Regions from separate parts of the Lactobacillus sp. UMNPBX17 genome, predicted to be linked through region 1. Evidence: predicted binding sites of a transcription regulator. Region 1 holds the regulator's gene; each other region holds the start of a gene.
What was found. The regulator NrdR, encoded in region 1, represses ribonucleotide reductase genes. The targets are predictions, from matches to a motif close to ACACNATATATNGTGT.
Positions count from the first base shown of each region.

Region 2: the regulator NrdR is predicted to act here: its motif matches at 988-1,003, upstream of nrdJ (ribonucleoside-triphosphate reductase, adenosylcobalamin-dependent).
Region 3: the regulator NrdR is predicted to act here: its motif matches at 1,754-1,769, upstream of CP368_RS09260 (deoxynucleoside kinase).
Region 4: the regulator NrdR is predicted to act here: its motif matches at 1,313-1,328, upstream of nrdD (anaerobic ribonucleoside-triphosphate reductase).

Region 1 is NZ_PCYT01000002.1:21,071-24,254, forward strand. Features, by position in the region: gene dnaI (primosomal protein DnaI) at 1-110, opposite strand, end outside; gene CP368_RS00650 (replication initiation and membrane attachment family protein) at 142-1,473, opposite strand; gene nrdR (transcriptional regulator NrdR) at 1,476-1,943, opposite strand; gene coaE (dephospho-CoA kinase) at 1,946-2,548, opposite strand; gene mutM (DNA-formamidopyrimidine glycosylase) at 2,545-3,184, opposite strand, start outside.
Region 2 is NZ_PCYT01000030.1:5,017-8,200, reverse strand. Features, by position in the region: partial or broken gene CP368_RS06060 (oligopeptide ABC transporter substrate-binding protein) at 1-799, shown strand, start outside; gene nrdJ (ribonucleoside-triphosphate reductase, adenosylcobalamin-dependent) at 1,074-3,184, shown strand, end outside.
Region 3 is NZ_PCYT01000088.1:58-3,241, reverse strand. Features, by position in the region: gene CP368_RS09270 (aldo/keto reductase) at 1-686, opposite strand, end outside; gene nagB (glucosamine-6-phosphate deaminase) at 804-1,523, shown strand; gene CP368_RS09260 (deoxynucleoside kinase) at 1,812-2,459, shown strand; gene CP368_RS09255 (deoxynucleoside kinase) at 2,484-3,170, shown strand.
Region 4 is NZ_PCYT01000010.1:27,729-30,912, forward strand. Features, by position in the region: gene CP368_RS02915 (carboxylate--amine ligase) at 1-403, shown strand, start outside; gene CP368_RS02920 (SLAP domain-containing protein) at 509-952, shown strand; gene CP368_RS02925 (LPXTG cell wall anchor domain-containing protein) at 1,047-1,190, shown strand; gene nrdD (anaerobic ribonucleoside-triphosphate reductase) at 1,372-3,184, shown strand, end outside.

The sequences.
Region 1 (3,184 bases):
ATAAATGACTGCACATCAGGATCACGCAAGGCTTGTTCTATCAAAGATTGTTCATCACCCAGATTACGCTCTTTTACAATCTTTTTAATTACATTGCCAATTGGCTCCATTTTTTCACCTACTTCCAATTATCTTTGAATCCTATTTATTATTTAAATCTTTAAATAAATTCTTCAATTGCTCGGTAGAAATGCCAGCATCCCTATCAGCCTTTTTCTTACTCCAATCAGTGCCTTTTTCGACTCGCTTTTGATAAGTTCGAACAGATTTTTTCTTACCAAAGCTATTGCGCCGCTTTTTCACATATTGCAAAGCCTGTACGGCTGTAGCCACGCCATGTTGCAGCCAGTCATTGGCAATCTTATAAGCCAAATTAGAACTAACCACTGTGTCATAAGTAAGACATGTATAGGTCAAAATGTTGATTAAGTCTTCAGGCAACCCATACTGGGTGTGCAAATTATTAATAATCTGCTTCTCATTGGCACTAGTTATACCGCCTTTTTGCGTTTTTATTTTATACAAAAATTCAGCGGGTGAACTCTCATTAGCTGCTTTTAACAGCTTTTTATCATGGTCATCCATATCTTTAATCACAGCTAATGCCTTTTTTTGCCCTTCATTTAACTGCTTTTGTACATTTTCTCTAGTATTAGCCCTCTTATAATTTTCCGCTAAAGTATTGCTAATGTCATGCATATTTAAGCTATATGAGCCATGAAGACATGGCAAGCTTTCATCTACAAATTCTTTTTCTGATAAGCCATACGTTTGGATTAAACCACGAATTTGATCTTTATTAAGGTCAATTTCACTAGCTGGAATTTGATAGCGATTATACTCCTGCTTGATAAAATCCCAATCAATACTATCGTGATCATTCACCTTGGCAGTTTCAACTTCATGAATCTTATTTTCTTGTGCGGCTTGAACCACATCACTAGACGGAGTGATTGCTTCATCCCCAGGTAAACGAAAAACATCAAAAAAGTTTGCTGACACGTCTTTAGCATTTTTAATAGGTTTTTCCCTTAATTTTGCTTCTTGAGCAAAAGCATGACTTAAATCATGAAAGGTTGATACACCAACCTTTTCTTTTAATAAACTAGCTAAAAGTGGCGTCGCAAAAAATTTGTCTGCAGCTGGAACTTGCAGCAATTTAAAAACTAAAACATTATTGAATACATTATCAGACAAAAGTGTTTGGACTAATCCCACAGCCTCTAATTTATGCAATGAATCAAATAATTGTTTCAAGCTGCAATCCAATTGCTCTTGCAATGAATATATCCCCTTCGAGTCGGAAATTATGCCATACGGATCATAATTTTGAATCAAAGTCTGATATAGCGCTACTGCTACTGCACCTACTAACGGTTGATATAATTTGATTAAAACTTTTTCATCTTCGGGAAAAAGCTTCACACGATTGGCTACATAATAAAGATGTTTGGGATCAGACGTCTCAAACATGACTAATTGCCCTTACCTTTCTTAGCCATCATGTCTTCCATAGTCTTCATGAAGCTAGACATATCTTTAAATTCACGATAAATAGATGCAAAACGAATGTAAGCCACATCATCAAGATCAGCCAATTCATCCATAACGTATTGACCAATCTTCTTAGATGAAATTTCACTAATGCCTTGCTTTCTTACTTTATTTTCAACATGATCAACCAATTGCTCAAATTGCTCACTGCTAATTGGTCGTTTCTGTCCTGCAGCCATTACACCATGCAAGATTTTCTTGCGATTAAATGGTTCACGCGTACCGTCATTTTTAATTACAAGTAACGGAGTTGTTTCTACTCTTTCAAAAGTTGTAAAACGAAAACCACAATTTTCACACTCTCTGCGTCGTCTGATTGCACGGTTTTCATCACTAGGACGTGAATCAATAACGCGGGAGGCATTTTGATGACAATTTGGACATTCCATAGCTATCCCTCTTCTTTGATCTTAATTAATATCTGTTCTAGTTTATTTTCTAATTCTTTTATTGTACCAGTATTTGCCACTACAAAATCGGCCATTTTTTCTTTTTCAGCTAATGGCATCTGACTATTAATCCGCATTCTTGCTTCCTCGTCAGATAGATTATTACGCTTTTTTAAACGTTCAATCTGTATTTGCTCAGGAAGGGTAATCACTAAAACTCCATTAGCTACATGTTTTTTATCCAATCCCGCTTCAAAATACACTGGTGCATCTAAAATAACAAGAGCAAAATTCTGATATTCTTTTATCTTTGCTACTGTTTTATCGAAAATTAACGGATGCGTCAACTGATTTAATTCAGACAAGGCTCTTTTATTACTAAAAACTAATTGCCCTAATTTTTTACGATTTATTGTTTGGTCTGAATTTAAATATTCTACCCCAAAATGATCTTTAATCACTTGCCAAGATGCATTGCCGGGTTTCATCAGTTCGTGGGCAATTTGATCACAGTCAATAATCGGAATGTTTTTCTTTTTAAAAAAATCATCAGCAGTACTTTTACCGGTGGCAATTCCACCTGTTAATGCTAAGACATAACTCATTTATAAATCACCTGACAATGAGGACAAAAAGTGGTTCCCCGACCATTAACCTTAATTTTTTCAAATTTAGTACCACAAACTGGACAGGGCTCACCTACATGACCGTAAACTTGCAATTTACTTTGAAAGCCACCAACTTGTCCATTCGCATTCAAAAAGGAATGAACTGTAGTACCTTGCAGCTTAATTGCTTCGGCAATAATTTTATTAATCTGATCATGTAATTCAGATACTTTTTCCACAGGAATTTTATTGGCCTGACTTAAAGGATGAATCTTGGTTCGCCAAAGAACCTCATCAACATAAATATTACCTAGACCAGCTACTAATGATTGATCAAGCAAAGTGTTTTTGATATTTTTCTTCTTACGCTTTAAGCCATTGATTAAATATTCTGAAGTAAATTTAGAACTATTTGGTTCTACTCCAAGCTTACCAATCCCTGTAGTTTGTCTTTCGGTGCCAGTTAAAATTAGCTGCATCCGCCCAAATTTGCGCACATCATTATACCGCAATGCTGTTCCATCAGTAAAAACAAACTCAACGTGATCGTGTTTATCCTTAGGCGCAGCAGACGCAGTTAAATGATACTTTCCTTCCATTCGCAAATGAGAAACAATCGTTAAATTATCACTC
Region 2 (3,184 bases), on a different contig from region 1:
TAGCTACTTAGGCTTTAAGGTAGGTAAATGGGACAAAAAGGCTGGCAAAAACGTTGAAAACAAGAATTCTAAGATGAATAATCCATCATTACGTAAAGCTATGGCTTATGCAATGAACGTTGATGCAGTCGCTAAACGTTACTACCACGGCTTGGCCTTCCGCGTTAACACTTTGATCCCTGAACAATTTGGTGATTATACTGACAAGTCAATCAAGGGTTACCCATACAACTTGAAGAAGGCTAACGAATTATTGGATAAAGCCGGCTACAAGAAGAAGGGTGAATACAGAGTTCAACCTAACGGTAAGAAGTTAGTAATTAACTTGGCTGTTAGAAACAACTCAACTACCGCTGAACCTGTTTGGAGAAACTACATCCAACAATGGAAGAAAGTTGGTTTGGATGTTAAATTTGTCGGCGGCCGTCTAATGGAATTCAACAACTGGGTACAAGCTGTCCAATCTGACGATCCAAGAATCGACGTCTTCGAAGGTGGTTGGTCACTTTCAAGTGAACCATCCCCTAACGACCTTTACAATGAAGCTGCACCATACAACTTTGCTCGTTTCGTTTCACCTAAGCAAACTAAGCTTTTGGCTGATATCGACTCAGAGAAGGCCTTCAATCCTACTTACCGTGCTAATGCCTTCAAGAAGTGGCAAAAGTGGATGTATGATGAAGCATACGTTGTGCCAACTACCAACCAATACTCTGTAACTGCTGTTAACAAGAAGATCTCTGGTTGGTCACTTAAGCCTAGTGCCAACACTTGGTTCACTGCAGGTTTCGTAAAATAATTTCTTGAACAATCCTTTTTCTATATTTTCTATAACAAATAAAATTTACTTTTCAACCCCTATCAATTAATCTCAAAATATTCAGTAGCAAATTTGTTGCTGAATATTTTTTTATTTTTCTCAACCCCTATTACTAACCTAAATTGTAGAATGCAAGTCCCTTTTATGTGAAAAATTTTTAATGCATAACACAACATATTGTGGTATTATCATAAATGTATTCATAGATAATGTGTTTTGTGAAACAATAGTAACTTTTAGGAGTGAGTTTTTTATGCCTACCACAAGAATTAAGCTGGATCCTGACTTTATCGATTCAGTGAAACAAGAAGTTAAACCTCATTGGGGAGAATTAGGTTGGGTTACCTACAAGAGAACTTATGCCCGCTGGCTTCCTGACCAAAATAGAGCTGAGAATTGGGATGAAACTGTCAAACGAGTTATTGAAGGTAATATTAACCTTGATCCGCGCTTGCATGATAATCCTTCTGCAGAAGTAATTACGGAGTTAACTAATGAAGCACAAAAACTATTTCGTTTAGTCTATGGCTTAGCTGCTACTCCGTCTGGTCGTAATCTTTGGATTTCAGGTACTGATTATCAAAAGCGGAACGGTGATTCCTTAAATAACTGCTGGTTCATTGCAATTCGCCCACAAAAATACGGCGATAGCCACATTGCGCCTGCTTATCTTAATCCTGAGCAAAAAGCCGTTTCAATGCCTTTCTCCTTCTTATTTGACCAATTAATGAAGGGCGGCGGTGTTGGTTTTTCAGTGGTCAACGAAAATATCGCTCAAATTCCTTCCGTCGACAATAAAGTGGATTTAGCCGTAATCATCGACAAAAAGAGTCCATCTTACGAGGCATCCCTCAAGGTCGGTGCCATCGACAAAGACAAATGGGAAAAGCAAAGTGTACCTGACGACACAATTTATTACAAACTGCCTGACACCCGTGAAGGTTGGGTCTTAGCTAATGCCCGTTTAATCGACATGCACTTTAACGCCACTAATCCAGACCACAAAATCAAATTAGCACTCGATATCTCTGACATTCGTCCATATGGTGCTAAGATCCATGGCTTCGGTGGTACGGCTTCAGGCCCAATGCCTTTAGTTGAGATGCTTATTGATATCAACAACGTTATCAATGCTCGCGTTAATAGTAAGCTTACTGCCGTTGACGGCACTGATATTTGTAACTTGATTGGTAAAACAGTTGTTGCAGGCAATGTCCGTCGCTCTGCTGAACTTGCTCTTGGCTCTAGCGATAATCAAGACTTTATTAAGATGAAGCAAGATAAGGAAAAACTTTATCATCACCGCTGGGCTTCTAACAACAGTGTCGCAATTAACTCTAAATTTAATAATTATGGCCCAATTTCTGACGGAATTTTGCATAACGGTGAACCAGGAATCGTCAATCTTGATCTTTCACGCAATTATGGCCGAATCGTTGATGGTTATCAGGCCGGCATTGACGACAGCGTTGAAGGCACCAACCCTTGTGGTGAGATTTCTCTAGCTAATGGTGAACCATGTAATTTGTTTGAGGTCTTCCCTTATGTAGCGGAACAAGAAGGCTGGGACCTCAAGGAAGCCTTTGGCTTAGCTGCTCGCTACACCAAGCGAGTTACCTTCAGTCCCTATGATTGGGAAATTTCACGCGAAATCATCCATAAAAATCGCCGAATCGGGGTTTCAATGTCAGGAATTCAAGACTGGCTTTTAAATGATCTCGGTCACAGAGTTGTAACTGGCTTTGAGGATGCAGTTGATCAAGAAAATGGGCAAAAGATCAAGAAGCCAATCTATGACCCTCAAGCGGTTAAGATGGTTGACAGCCTTTACCAAGCTGTAGTTGACGCAGACAAGACCTACAGCAAGGAATTAGGCTGCAATGAATCAATTAAGCACACCACAGTTAAACCTTCAGGTACGGTAGCGAAATTGGCTGGAGTCAGCGAAGGAATGCACTTCCACTATGCTGGTTACTTGATTCAACGGATTCGTTTCCAAGCTAGCGACCCACTTTTGCCAGCCTTAAAAGAATGTGGCTACCACACTGAACCAGATATTTACACACCAAATACAATCTGTGTTGAATTTCCACTTCGTGCAGCTCACGCCGACAGCAAAAACTTTGCCTCAGCCGGCACTGTTTCCATCGCGGAACAATTTGCGACACAAGCATTTTTGCAAACTTATTGGTCCGACAATGCTGTTAGTTGTACCGTTACTTTCCAAAGCGATGAAAGTGATCAAATTGCCCCACTACTTTACCAATATCGCCATATTATTAAGTCAACTTCACTTCTTCCTTATTACGGTGGCTCACTTAAACAAGCTCCGAAGGAACCAATTGACAAGCAGACTTACGAGGC
Region 3 (3,184 bases), on a different contig from region 1:
AACACATTGCCATTGCGCAAAGTCCAAGCAAGCATAATTTGATGCGGTGTTACACCATGATCGCGAGCCACGATCTTCAAATTCTGCGTAATTCTAATCGTGTCTCCTGCTCCAGAATTAAACGGAGAATAACCAATAAAGCTGACGCCATGCTCTGTTTGCCAGTCTTGCAAATCAAACTCTGTGCCTCGTTCCTTAATATTATAGAGATCTTCGTTAGCAAAACATTTTGTTCCACCAGGCACACTAAATAATTCTTTCATATCAGACGTATCAAAGTTAGAAACGCCCCAGTGACGAATTAATCCTTCTTTTTGCAAAGCTTGCAAACCGCGAATCGTGTCTGATAAACGATGATTACCGCGCCAATGCAATAAATATAAATCTAAATAATCAGTACCTAATCTCTCTAAGCTAGCTTCCAGACTCTTTCTCTCTAGCTCAGGAGTCGCATGATAGGGATAGAATTTTGAAATTAAAAACAATTTATCACGATCGTAATCTTTAATTGCCTCGCCTATCAGCTCTTCACTTTTGCCATCACCATACATTTCTGCTGTATCGATAATGTTCAAGCCATTATCTAAACCATAGCGAATGGCCGCAATTTCATCTTTTTTATTTTTGGGATCTTCACCAATCCCCCAAGTACCTATACCTAAGCCTGTTAACTTTTCAAAATCCATCCGTATTCACTTCCTTTACTCAAATTTTAACATAGTTCTGTGATTTTCATTTTACCAATTGACAAAATGGTCTATTCCATTTTATAATGGACTAGACCAGTAAAGGAGGGTTTTAAAATGAAAATTATTGTTACTGAAAACAAAATTCAAGGTGGAGCAAAAGCATTCGAGATTTTTGAAAATGAAATCAAAAATGGTGCTAAAGTTTTAGGTTTAGCTACCGGTTCTACCCCTGAAACTCTTTATCAAAACTTTACTAACAGTGATCTTAACTGTTCAAACTTAATTAGCATTAACCTTGATGAATATGTTGGCTTAACACCTGATAATCCTCAAAGTTACCACTACTTCATGCGCAAGCACTTATTCGACAAAAAGCCTTTCAAGAAATCTTACGTTCCAGACGGCATGACTAAAGATGTTGCTGCTACTTGCAAAGAATACGATCAAATTATCAAAGATAATCCAATTGACGTGCAACTATTAGGTATCGGCCGTAACGGTCACATTGCCTTTAATGAACCTGGCACTCCATTTGACATTGGTACTCATGAAGTTAAGTTGACTGAAAATACAATCAAAGCTAACTCACGTTTCTTCGACAACGAAGATGAAGTACCTAAGAGTGCAATTTGTATGGGTAATGCCAACATTATGCAAGCCAAAAAAGTAGTATTAATGGCTTTCGGTGAAAAGAAAGCACAAGCAATCAAAGAAATGATTGAAGGACCAGTTACTGAACAAGTGCCTGCATCAATTTTACAAAAACATCCTGATGTAACTATCATCGTTGATAAGGCTGCAGCTCAAGAACTAGACGACAAATACAAGAACTAAATAACAATTTATCCCTAAAAATGAAAAGCTAGGCTTTCTACAATCGTAGAAGACCTAGCTATTTTTGTGAATTATACTTCACTAAATCGCATTTTTGCTCTAAATATTGAAGTATAATTCATTTTTTATAATTTCTCTGCTCTAATTGAATTATGTTTCATTCCTATCCGATTTTTCATTTCTACCCTTGACTTTTTCGTGTGAAACAGAATTAAAAAAGAGCTTGTGTGCCACAATATCTTGTATTAAACTTATTAATTGTCCAATATCTGGTATTTAAGAAAGAATGTGATTCAAGTTATTGTTTTAAGCGGGCCAATTGGAGCCGGGAAATCCAGTTTAACCAGTATTTTAGCAGAGCACTTAGGTACACAAGCATTTTACGAAGGCGTTGATAATAACCCTGTTTTGCCGCTTTATTATAAGGATATGAAGCGTTACACTTTTTTACTTAACACTTATTTGCTTAACCACCGTTTAGCTCAAATCAATCAAGCTATTCAAGATAAGAACAGCGTATCCGATCGTTCTATCTATGAAGATGCGCTTTTCTTCAAGATGAACGCTGACAGCAAGGTCGCAGATCCTACAGAATTTAAGATCTATGATGACTTGCTTGAAAACATGATGGAAGATACGCCAGGCAACCCAAGCAAGAAGCCTGATTTGCTTATCTACATCCATGTCTCACTTGATACCATGCTTAAGCGCATTAAAAAGCGTGGTCGTTCATTTGAACAAATCAGCACAGATCCAGGCTTGAAGGATTACTACGCTAGATTGCTCAGATACTATGAGCCTTGGTATGAACAATATGATGCTTCTCCTAAGATGGCTATTAATGGTGACAAACTTGATTTTGTTTCTAGCATGGATGCCCAAAGAGAAGTATTGAAGGAAATTGATGAGAAGTTGCACGAAATCGGTAACTTATAAGACTGAATAAAAAGAAGGAACGTGATGACAGTTATTGTTTTAAGCGGGCCAATTGGAGCCGGGAAATCCAGTTTAACAGGTATTTTATCCAAATATTTAGGTACTAAGCCATTTTATGAAAGTGTTGACGACAATCCAGTTCTGCCACTCTTTTATGCTGATCCTAAGAAATATGCTTTCTTATTGCAGGTATACTTCTTAAACACGCGTTTTCACAGCATTAAAGATGCTCTTACTGAAGATAATAATGTACTCGATCGTTCTATCTACGAAGATGCGCTCTTCTTCCAAATGAACGCTGACATTGGTCGTGCAACCTCAGAAGAAGTGGATACTTACTATGAACTTCTACACAATATGATGAACGAGCTTAAAAGAATGCCTAAGAAGAATCCAGATTTGCTTGTTCATATTAATGTTTCATATGACACCATGATTAAACGGATTAAAAAGCGTGGTCGTCCATATGAACAATTGAGTTATGACTCAACTCTAGAAGACTACTATAAGCGTCTGCTTCGCTATTACAAGCCTTGGTATGAGAATTACGATTACTCACCAAAGATGGAAATCGATGGTGATAAACTAGATTTCATGGCTAATCCAGCCGACAAGCAAGTAGTCTTGAATCAAATCACAGACAAATTAAAAGAAATGGGAAAGCTTCCTGAAGATTGGAAAAAGCCAACAGATATCCAAATCGAAGCATAATTTCCTAGGAAATA
Region 4 (3,184 bases), on a different contig from region 1:
TGACGGTCAATACAAGTTCTTCGAAATCAACTTGCGTCAAGGTCGTTCAAGCTTCTACGTAACTTTGAACGGTTACAACTTGGCTAAGTGGTACATTGACGACTACGTTGAAGACAGCTTGAAGGATAAGGACACTGTATACGGCAACAAGTTGAAGTCTAAGCACGTTTTATGGATGGGTGTACCAGTTAAGATCTTTAAGGAATACGCCTTTGAAAACGATGCTAAGGACACTGCAGAAGAATTAATTCACGAAGGCCGTTATGGCACTACTGTCTTCTACGACAAGGACCGTAACTTTAAGCGTTGGCTTTTGATGAAATACATGTTCCACAACTACTACGCTCGTTACAAGAAGTACTACGAAGTAAATAAGGGTCAATACTTCAAGAAAAATAAGTAATTGAATATATTTCAGAAAGTTTGGAAGCTATTTCCAAACTTTTTTTATTACTCATATCTTTGGAATAATGAGTTGGTGATATAATTACAGTGAATTTTTTCAAGGATGAAAATTAAAAAGTTAGGTATTGTTGCTGTGACAGGTATTATGGGGATTTCTGTTGCGGCTCCAGCTGCTACTACCGTTCAAGCTAGCCCATATTCAGATGCATTCTGGGGTTCTTTCAACGGTTATTTAGTCGGTAGAGCAGTTGACGAAGGTATTCAAGAAGGTACGCGTGCATACCACAAGTACAAGCATGATAAGAAAGTTTACGACTACAAGGCTAACCACGCTACTTTCCATATCAAGCACAAGGCATACATCTACAATAAATATGGTCGTCGTTTGGGCAAGAAGTACTTCTTAACTAATGATGGTAGAAATTACAACACGCCAAAGCGTACTTATACTTACCGCGGCGTTAAATACTACAAGTCAGGTTACTGGAAAGGACAACCTGTCTACGTAAGAGTTAAGGATACAGCTTTTACTCACGTGGCTGATTAATTAGAAAACTAAGAGTTTGGTGGAAATTTTCTACCAAACTTTTTTGATGTTCTGATATGTTTAATTATGAAATAGGGAAAGAGGGATGTTCAAAATGAAGAAGAATTTTGGAAAATTTGTCGGTGTGTTGGCATTGCCACAAACTGGTGCTAAAGAATCTACCGATATCTTAGGATCCCTACTCGCTGGTTTAGGATTGTTCGGATTTGGCGTAGATCGTAAGCGTAAAAATAACTAAAAATATTTCAAAAAATACCAAAAAGTTGGGAGAAATTTCTCTCAACTTTTTTTCTTGCTCAAAAATGTTTTAATGACAGCAATTTGCTAAATACAAGGTGTAGATGCCTCTATATGTATAGAATACAATATATTGTGTTCTATGGTAAGATTGATTCATAGATTTAGAGGGGTTGATCTTTATGTTAAAGCAAGAACTGGAACAGAAATTAAATACACCGACAATGTTTGTTAAGCGTGATGGCGCTAAATATCCGTTCGAATTGTTTAAATTGGAGATGGTTATTCACGCTCTTGGCTTGGACGATGTTAAGACAGTAATTTTAAGCAAGATTATGGATAAGCTTGATGATGACACTGTAACAGCACAAGATGTTGCGGATGCATTTAGACAAAGCTTGAATGAACTTGGCTATATTGAAGCTGCCAAAAAGTATGTTGCTTATCGCAAGCATGACGTTGCCGAATGGGAAAAACAAATTGATACTAAAAACCGTTTGGAACGCTTAGTCCATAAAGACCCAACCATCGTTAACGAAAACGCAAATAAAGATAGTGATGTCTTCAGCACTCAACGTGATTTGACTGCAGGTACAGTAGGTAAGACCGTTGGTCTGACTATGATGCCTGAACACATCGCTAAAGCACACCTTCGCGGTGACATTCACTGGCACGACTTGGATTACACTCCACTTTCACCGATGTCTAACTGCTGCTTGATCGACTTCAAAGAAATGCTTACCAACGGCTTCAAGATTGGTAATGCCTACATGGAAAGTCCTAACTCAATCGGCGTTGCTACCAGCCAAGTTGCCCAAATCATCACTAACGTAGCTTCAAGTCAATACGGTGGTTGTTCGTTCGACCGTGCCGATGAAGTTTTAGCTCCTTTTGCTCAAAAGAACTACGAAAAGCACTTAAAGGATGCTAAAGAATTAATTGACGATGAAGAAAAAGCAGATGCTTTTGCTAAGAAGCGTACTAAGAAAGACATCTACGACGCTATGCAAAGCCTGGAATACGAGATCAACACTATGTTCTCAAGCCAAGGTCAAACACCATTTACTAGCTTGGGCTTCGGCCTTGGTACTTCTTGGATTGAAAAAGAAATCCAAAAAGATATTTTAAGAATCAGAATTGCTGGTTTGGGTAAAGAACACAGAACCGCGATCTTCCCTAAATTACTCTTCACCCTTAAGAAGGGGCTCAACTTGCACCCAGGTGATCCTAACTACGATGTTAAGAAGCTTGCCATCGAATGTTCAACCAAGAGAATGTACCCAGACGTTTTGAGCTACGACAAGATTAAAGAAATCACCGGCTCATTCAAGTGTCCGATGGGTTGTCGTTCATTCTTACAAGGTTGGAAGGACAAGAACGGCAAGGAAGTTAACTCAGGCAGAATGAACTTAGGTGTTGTTACTGTTAACTTGCCAAGAATCGCTATGGAAAGTCACGGCGACATGGATCTTTTCTGGAAGATCTTCAAAGTTAGAATGCAAACCTGCCACGAAGCATTGCAATTCAAGGCTCACCGCGTAACCGAAGCTAAGCCAGTCAACGCACCAATCCTTTACCAATACGGTGCATTTGGCAAGCGTCTTTCAGAAGATGGCAACGTTAACGACCTCTTCAAGAACGGCCGTGCCACTGTTTCCTTGGGCTACATCGGCCTTTACGAAGTAGGTACTGTCTTCTACGGTTCCGATTGGGAACACAACAAGGAAGCTCACGACTTCACTGTTGAGATCGTTAAGAAGATGCATGACTTATGTGCTAAGTGGGAAAAGGACGATCCTAACCACTACCACTACAGCTTGTACTCAACTCCAAGTGAAAGTTTGACCGACCGCTTCTGCAGACTTGATACTGCTAAGTTCGGCAAGGTTAAGGACATCACTGACAAGGAATACTACACTAACTCATTCCACTACGATGTTAGAAAGCACCCAACTCCATTTGAAAAGTTGAGTTTCGAAATGGATTATCCAAAAT